2 regions of the Mesorhizobium sp. M8A.F.Ca.ET.161.01.1.1 genome follow, and region 2 is predicted to be linked to the other one. Evidence: predicted binding sites of a transcription regulator. Region 2 holds the regulator's gene; the other holds the start of a gene.
What was found. The regulator LexA, encoded in region 2, represses DNA repair genes until DNA is damaged. The targets are predictions, from matches to a motif close to TGTTCNNNNTGTGTTCNG.
Positions count from the first base shown of each region.

Region 1: a site for LexA is predicted at 1,450-1,467, ahead of parE (DNA topoisomerase IV subunit B). Genes of this name have one in related genera too.

Region 1 covers NZ_SRTD01000010.1:179,590-183,653, forward strand. Annotated here, with positions in the region: gene parE (DNA topoisomerase IV subunit B) at 1-1,378, opposite strand, end outside; gene cpaB (Flp pilus assembly protein CpaB) at 1,638-2,543, shown strand; gene EN804_RS23410 (type II and III secretion system protein family protein) at 2,634-4,019, shown strand; gene EN804_RS23415 (hypothetical protein) at 4,024-4,064, shown strand, end outside.
Region 2 covers NZ_SRTD01000001.1:132,574-136,637, forward strand. Annotated here, with positions in the region: gene EN804_RS00665 (ComEC/Rec2 family competence protein) at 1-1,634, shown strand, start outside; gene lexA (transcriptional repressor LexA) at 1,628-2,371, opposite strand; gene EN804_RS00675 (GntR family transcriptional regulator) at 2,782-3,555, opposite strand; gene EN804_RS00680 (ABC transporter substrate-binding protein) at 3,709-4,064, shown strand, end outside.

The sequences.
Region 1 (4,064 bases), on a different contig from region 2:
TCTGTGTGCAGTCGGCGAGCTTGCCCGGCAAGCGCAGCTTGCGCACCGCACTCTTGCGCGACACCTCTTTTTCCTGGCGGCGGCGCACCCGTTCGTCAGCGCGCGCGATCACCCAGTCGAGCAGTTTCGAGGCTTCTTGCGGATTGTCGGCCAGCCAATGGTCGAACGGGTCGCGTATCGCGGTCTCGACGATGCGTATCGCTTCGATCGTCGCCAGCCTGTCCTTGGTCTGGCCGACGAATTCCGGCTCGCGGATGAACACCGACAGCATGCCGGCGGCCGAGATCATGACGTCTTCCGACGTGACGATCGAGGCGCGCTTGTTGCCGACGAGGTCGGCATAGGCCCGCAGGCCGCGCGTCAGGACGTTGCGGAAGCCGGCCTCGTGCGTGCCGCCTTCACCGGTCGGAATGGTGTTGCAGTAGGAATTGATGAAGCCGTCGCCGCCGAACCAGGTCACCGCCCACTCGAGTGAGCCATGGCCGCCTTGCCTGTCGCTCTTGCCGGCGAAGATTTCGCGCGTCACCTGGAATTCGTCGCCTAGCGACGCTTTCAGATAATCCTTGAGGCCGCCGGGAAAATGGAATTCCGCCTTGGCCGGCGTCTGATCCTTTTCCTTGATGAGGGAAGGATCGCAGGTCCAGCGGATTTCGACGCCGCCGAACAGATAGGCCTTGGAGCGCGTCATGCGGTAGAGCCGTGCCGGCTCGAAGGCCGCACCCTTGCCGAAGATCTGCTCGTCGGGATGGAAACGCGTCCTGGTGCCGCGGCGGTTGTGCACCTCGCCGAGGTGCTCCAGACCGCTTACCGGAATGCCGCGTGAAAACCGTTGGCGATAAAGCTGGCGGCCGCGCGCGACTTCGACCTCGAGATGGTCCGACAGGGCGTTGACGACGGAAACGCCGACGCCGTGCAGGCCACCGGAGGTCTCGTAGACCTTGGAATCGAACTTGCCGCCCGAATGCAGCGTCGTCATGATCACTTCGAGCGCCGGCTTCTTGAATTTCGGATGCGGATCGACCGGGATGCCGCGGCCATTGTCGGTGACGGTGAGATAGCCGTCGGCCGAAAGCTCGACATCGATGAAGGTGGCGTGGCCGGCAACCGCTTCGTCCATCGAATTGTCGATGACCTCGGCGAACAAATGGTGCATCGCCTTGTCGTCGGTACCGCCGATATACATGCCAGGCCGGCGGCGCACCGGCTCCAGGCCTTCGAGCACCTCGATGTCGGCGGCGCTGTAACCCTCGCTGCCATCCTTGGCCGCGGCCGGCCGCCTGGCGGCCGCTTGCACCAGCGGATCCGCTGGGCGCGCCGGCGCGCGAACCGGCTGCGGCTGCTTGTCGATGTTGCCGAAGAGATCGTTGTTGTCGTCCATGCCAACCATAAGGGTCCGGTGCTGCGAATCACCCGTCGATACTGCCACGCTTTTCGGCGCCAAGCGACGGAGGTTCCTGTTACGTTCGGGGATTTAGCCCTTCTTACCCTAAAACCATTCGATAACCAAGCGGGCGGAAATAGGTCGAATGCCACCGCACAAGATTCCTGATTCTTTAACAATGCCGACTAGCGTGAGCCCAACATAACAAGAAACTGCAGGCGTCAGGGGTTTAGGTGTGAGGGGCAAGGCCATAACGATGATCGGCATCGCCGCCGTTTTCGGCGCGATCTCGATCTTTGCCGCGGATTTCTGGGTCAAGAGCCAGGCCCAGGCCGATGCCCAGGAGAAGACGGCCTCGATCGCCGCTCCGGCCCCACCCAGGATCGAATTCAAGACGATCGTGGTGGCGACCGCGCCATTGCGTTATGGCATGGAGCTCGATCGCACCAAACTCAGCGAAATCCCGTGGCCGCAGGATTCCCTGCCGCAGGGCGCCTTTGCGACCATCGACGGGTTGCTCGGCGAAGGTGGCCGGGTCGTGCTGTCGCCGATCGAGGTCAACGAGCCGGTGCTGCTCACCAAGCTGTCCGGACCGAACGGCCGCGCGACGCTGTCCAATATGCTGACGCCCGGAATGCGGGCGGTCACCATCCGCACCGACGAGATCGCCGGCGTCGGCGGCTTCGTCACGCCGGGCGACCGGGTCGATGTCGTGCTGACCCGCGATGCCGGCGAAATCCAGGAAGTCGCCAAGAACGCGCAAGGCGCGGCCGGTTCGACCATCACCTCGGAAATCGTCGTTGCCGACGCCAAGGTGCTGAGCGTCGGGCAGGGCGCCGACGAGCGCCAGACGACGCCGCAGGTGGCCAATTCCGTGACCATCGAGGTGACGAGCGACGGCGCGCAGAAAGTGGCGCTGGCCCGCACCGTCGGCACGCTGTCGCTTTCGCTGCGCTCCGCCAGCGAAGGCGGCGACGGCAAGAACGGCGTCACCACCATCTCTTCCTTCGGCGGGTCTGTGGCTTCCAAGGCCCAGGCGGCGGCCGGCTCCCTGTTCGATGCCGTCGCCAAGGAGCCGGAGAAGCCGAAGTTCAAGACGGTCATCGTGACACGCGGCACGCAGGCCGAGGAATACAAGGTTCCTTCGCGGGATCAGAAGTAAAGACCGGTGGGGACCGGGCGGGACGGGATAATGGCGATGCATACCCTATATCGAATGACGGATCGGTTGCGTTTGGTGCGCGCCTTGGCGATGGCGGCTTCACTGGCCGCGAGCGGCATGCTCGCCTTCGTCGGCGCGGCCAACGCGGACAACGACATCGTCCATGTCTCGTCGACCAGGAATGCGTCGATCAAGGTCGCCAAGGGCAAGCCCAAGACGATCATGACGAGCGCGGCCTTCTACCAGATCGTCATCGGCGATCCGGAGATCGCCAACGTCAATCCGCTGACCGACAAATCCTTCTATGTGCTGGGCAACAATCTCGGCACCACCGGCATTGCGCTGTTCGACGAGAACAAGCAGCTCGTCGGCACCATCGACATCGAAGTGACGCTCGACACCGACCAATTGGCGAGCACCATCCGCGCCAGCGTGCCGGACGCCAAGATCAAGGTCGGCTCGGCCAATGGACGCGTGGTGCTTTCGGGCGAGGCGGATGACGCGGTCGCCGCCGAAAAGGCAAACAAGATCGCCACCCGCTTCTCCGGCAATGAGGAGGTGATCAATTCGGTCAATATCTCCTCGTCGCAGCAGGTCCAGCTCAACGTCCGCTTCGTCGAGATCAATCGCCAGGCCGGGCAGGATCTTGGCGCGAAATACAGCGCCAATTTCGCTTACGGCTTCGGCGGTCGCGACGTCTCTATCAATCCAGGCCCGGTCCCGGCGGCCGGCACCGGCGAGATCATCGGCCGGCTGCTGTCCAATGGCGTCTCGATCGATATCGCCATCAAGGCGCTGGAGGAGCGCGGCCTTGCCCGAAGGTTGGCCGAACCGAACCTGATTGCTCGCTCCGGCGAAACGGCGAGCTTTCTCGCCGGCGGCGAATTTCCCATCCCGGTTTCCGAAGACAATGGCAATATCTCCGTCAGCTACAAGAACTACGGCGTCAGCCTGGACTTTACGCCGACCGTGCTGAAGGACGGATTGGTCAGCCTCGACATCGCGCCGGAAGTCTCTTCGATCGATGCGTCGGCATCGTACAATATCGGCAACATTTCGGTGCCGGGGTTCATCGTGCGCCGCGCCAAGACTTCGGTCGACCTGAAGAACGGCCAGAGCTTCATGATCGCCGGGCTGCTGCAGTCCCAGAACGACATCATCACGTCTCGCATACCCGGTCTCGGCAAGATGCCGGTGCTGGGGTCGCTGTTCTCGTCGAAATCCTATCAGCGGCGCGAGACCGACCTGGTCATCATCGTCACGCCCTATCTGGTCAAGCCGGTCGATCCGTCGAAGAAAATGGCTGAGCCGACCGATGGCACACAGCCCGCCAGCAATGTCGACTATTTCCTCAACAACACCGAGGAAGTGAAGGCGCCGGACACCAACCGTGCGCTGGCGCTGGCTGACGGCAGCGCTGCGCGGGGCGCTTCCGCGACCAAAGTCGGCCATTTCCTCGACCTGCCGAAGGACTGAAGCCATGCGTCTGGTCCTGAGATCGAGCCTCGCACTGCTTCTTGC
Region 2 (4,064 bases):
ACGATGGTGAGATGTCGCTGCCAGCCCGTCTTTTTTCAAGCATCGAAAACGCCCGCGAAGCCATCGCCGACCACATCAGGGGCAGCATCGGCGGCGCCGAAGGCGAGATCGCGGCGGCGCTGATCGTCGGCGTGCGCGCCGGCATTCCCGATGAAATCAACGAAGCGATGCGGCGTACCGGCATCTATCACATCATTTCCATTTCGGGACTGCATATGGCGCTGGTCGCCGGCACCATCATGGGTCTGTTGCGCGGTGCCTTCGCGCTGTTTCCAGACTTTTCCGCGCGCCGGCCGGTGAAGAAATATGCGGCCGCCGCCGCACTTTTCTCGATCGCCGCCTATCTCGTCATTTCCGGTGTCGTCGTTGCGGCCGAACGCAGCTTCATCATGCTGGCGGTGATGCTGATTGCCGTCTTGTTCGATCGCGCGGCGCTCACCATGCGCAACCTGGCCATCTCGGCGATCGCCGTTATCCTGGTTTCCCCGCACGAGGTCGTCGGCCCGAGCTTCCAAATGTCGTTCGCGGCAACCGCGGCCCTTGTTGGCGCCTATGCCGGCTGGGCGGACCACCGCGCTGGTAAGACGAGGCCACCGTCGCCAAAGCGGTCACTACCCGGGTTCCTGACGCGAAAATTCCTGCTGGCGACAGGTGGATTGGCCATGACCTCCATCATTGCCGGCAGCGCGACGGCGCTGTTTGCCATCTGGCATTTCCAGCGCGTATCGCCGCTCAGCCTGTTCGCCAATCTGGCCGTCATGCCGATCGTGTCGGTGGTCGTCATGCCTTTTGCGGTCCTCAGTTCGCTGGCGATGCCCTTCGGCGCCGACGGCCCGTTTCTCTACGTGATGGGCAAAGGCCTGACAGCGATGATCGCCGTATCGTCATGGATATCGGAGCGCTCGCCGATCGATGGGGTAGGTCTGATCTCGCAGCAATCCGTGCTGCTGGTGGCCGTCGCGCTGGTCATCGCGACGATGGCGACGACCTGGCTGCGGCTCGCGGCACTGCCATTCGCACTTGCCGGTCTGTTGACTGTGTCGGACATACGCACGCCCGATGTGCTGATCTCGGAAGACGCACGGCTGGTCGCACTGCCGATCGGCAATGGCGAACTGGCCGTCAACCGGGAACGTCCGAACGAATTCGCGGCCGACAACTGGAAACGCGCTCTGGTCTCCGAAACAATCGTCAAACCGGAAATGTTCGACAAGGCGGACGGGCAATTCGATATTGCCGCTCCCACCGACCTGCCGCAGGGATCGCCGTTCTATTGCCGCGAAGGCCTTTGCCTTGCCAGGCACCCTTCCGGCGCGATCGTCGCCTATGTCGAGGATCGCAAGAACACCTGGAAAGCCTGCGCCTTCGCCGACCTGATCGTCGTCAATGACGCGACCGCCTATGACGCCTGCCACAATCCGCTGGTTGTCGTCGTCACGAAACGGCAGCTCGCCCGCAAGGGAAGTGCTGCCGTCTTCTTCGATCCCCAGTCGGCCACAACCCCGGCTGTGATCGAATTCGCTGTCGACGGACCATACCGGCCCTGGCACGAGCAGCGAAAATTCTCACGCGAGGCGAGGGGGCTGCCGCCCTATAAAAAGCCAGACAAGTCCGATGGCAAACCGGCTCAGTAGCGCCTGATCAGCCCGACCAGCTTGCCTTGTACCTTGACTCTGTCCGGCCCGAAAATGCGCGTTTCGTAGGCTGGATTGGCGGCTTCGAGCGCGATCGAGGCGCCTTTACGGCGGAACCGCTTCAGCGTCGCTTCCTCCTCGTCGACCAGCGCCACGATGATTTCGCCCGGACTTGCCGTGTTGGCATTGCGGATGATGACCGTGTCGCCGTCGAAGATACCAGCCTCGATCATCGAGTCACCCTTGACCTCCAGCGCATAGTGCTCGCCGCCCATGATCATATCCGGCGGCACCGAGATCGAATGCGTCTGATGCTGGATGGCATCGATCGGCACACCGGCGGCGATACGGCCCATGACCGGGATGGACACGGCTGAAACCACATCGTCGTCATTGCCGGCCGCGGGCAGACGCGAAGGCGCCGTCGCCGGCTTGAGCTGGCGGCCAAGATTGTTTTGACCAAGGCTGCCCTGGATGACGCTGGGCGAAAATTTCTTTGCCGCGTTCAGGCCGGGCGCGATCGAATCCGGCAGCCGCAGCACCTCCAGCGCGCGCGCCCGATTGGGTAGCCGGCGAATGAAGCCGCGTTCCTCCAGCGCCGTGATCAGGCGATGAATCCCGGATTTGGAGGCAAGATCGAGCGCTTCCTTCATCTCGTCGAAGGAGGGCGGTATCCCGCTTTCCTTGAGCCGTTCGTGGATGAACATCAGCAGTTCATGTTGCTTGCGTGTCAGCATGGCGGCCCCCAAGGCATTGAACGAAGGTCTGAACCAGAATCGAAAAAACAAACCCAGAACAAACACTATCTGTTCCAGTTGTGTTCCGCAACCGTTTAAAGTTTAATGAATTTGTTAAGGCTGCGGATGTTTTTTGTCCGCTACGGCGGGCAGAAGCCGACCTTTTCCGCCATCGGCAGGCCCATTGAAATCGTTATGGTTAATGGCCTGTGGCCCATCCGCTCCCGAGTTTGGCGTCAGCCGTTCGGAAGGCTTTCCCCGGGCGGATTGTATAATTTATCGGTCCGTTATTCGCGGAACGAAACGAAACCAAAACGCCAACGACTGGCAGCTTCGGGGCAGCGATGGACCCAGGCGTCCGGCCCCACTCCGACCAACGCGTGCGAATAGATGTCGCGGAAGCGCCGGAGTCATCCCGAACCGGCTTTCAAGCTGCCGGCGCGGGCGGCGTATTTGGTCGGGCCGCTGTCTTCGCTGTGGACATAGACGTGCAGGGTGTAGCCGATATGGGCCACCATCAGCGCCTTGGCCCGCTCGACGTCACGATCGAGTGCCGCTTCCATGATCGCGGTATGGTGTTCGATCGCAATCGCTTCGCGCAGCGCCTCCATCGCCTCTTCGTAGCCATCCTTGAGGCCGGCCGCGGCCCGCAATGTCGGCGCCAGACCAAGAAAGCGATGATGCCGGCGCAATTGATCCGAGATCGTCGAGCGGAAACGCAACAGCCAATCGCATGTGGCGGCACTCAGCAGCGCCGCATGGAAAGCCTCGTGATTCTCGTCCCATTTGTCGACCGCCGCATCCGAGGGATCGTCGACCGCGGTTTTGCAACGGGAGAGCCGGTAGTGGGCTGTGACCACGGCATCTTCCCATTCCTTGCCGCCTTTCTCCATCGATTCGAGGAACAGGGGGATCTCGACCACCATCCTGGCGCGCGCCAGATCCTCCAGTTCGGCCCGCGACACCGGAGCCACGGCAAAACCGCGATTGCTGATGGCGGTGACCAGGCGTTCGGCCTCGAGCCGCGACAAGGCTTCGCGCAATGGCGTCCAGCCGACTCCATAGGTGCCGCGCAGTGCACTCAGTTTGAGCGGGGCGCCGGGCATGAGGCGCGTGGTCAGGATATCGCGCCGCAACAGCTGATAGGCTGCCTCCGTCTTTGTGGAGCTCGTTTGATCCTGCATCGCGGTCCATCCGTCGTCTGGCAGGGAAAATTATATATGATGTAGGGGCATGGCAAGAATTATATATAATGTTTGACACAAGCCGGCGGACTGACCATGATCGTTTGCAGTAGCCGCGCTGCAAGCGGCGGTGATCAAATCTGGGAGGAAATGATGTTGAAGTCGAAATCCGCTTGGTTGTCGGGTTTGTTCCTGGCTAGCGCGTTGATGGTGAGCGCCGGCAGTGCCGCCGCCGACCAGATACGCATCGGCATTGCCAACTTCGGCGAGCACCCCCAGCTCAATGCCGCCATAGCCGGCTTCAAGAAGGCGCTGACGGACAATGGCTTCGTCGAGGGCAAGGACGTCGTCTATACGGAAAGCCATACCAATTTCGATGCATCGCTGGTGCCGCAGATGATCGCCAAGCTGCAGGCGGAGCAGCCCAAGCTGATCTACACCATCACCACGCCGGTCTCGCAGATCGCCAAGAAGGCGCTCGCCGGTTCCGGCATTCCAATCGTCTTTGC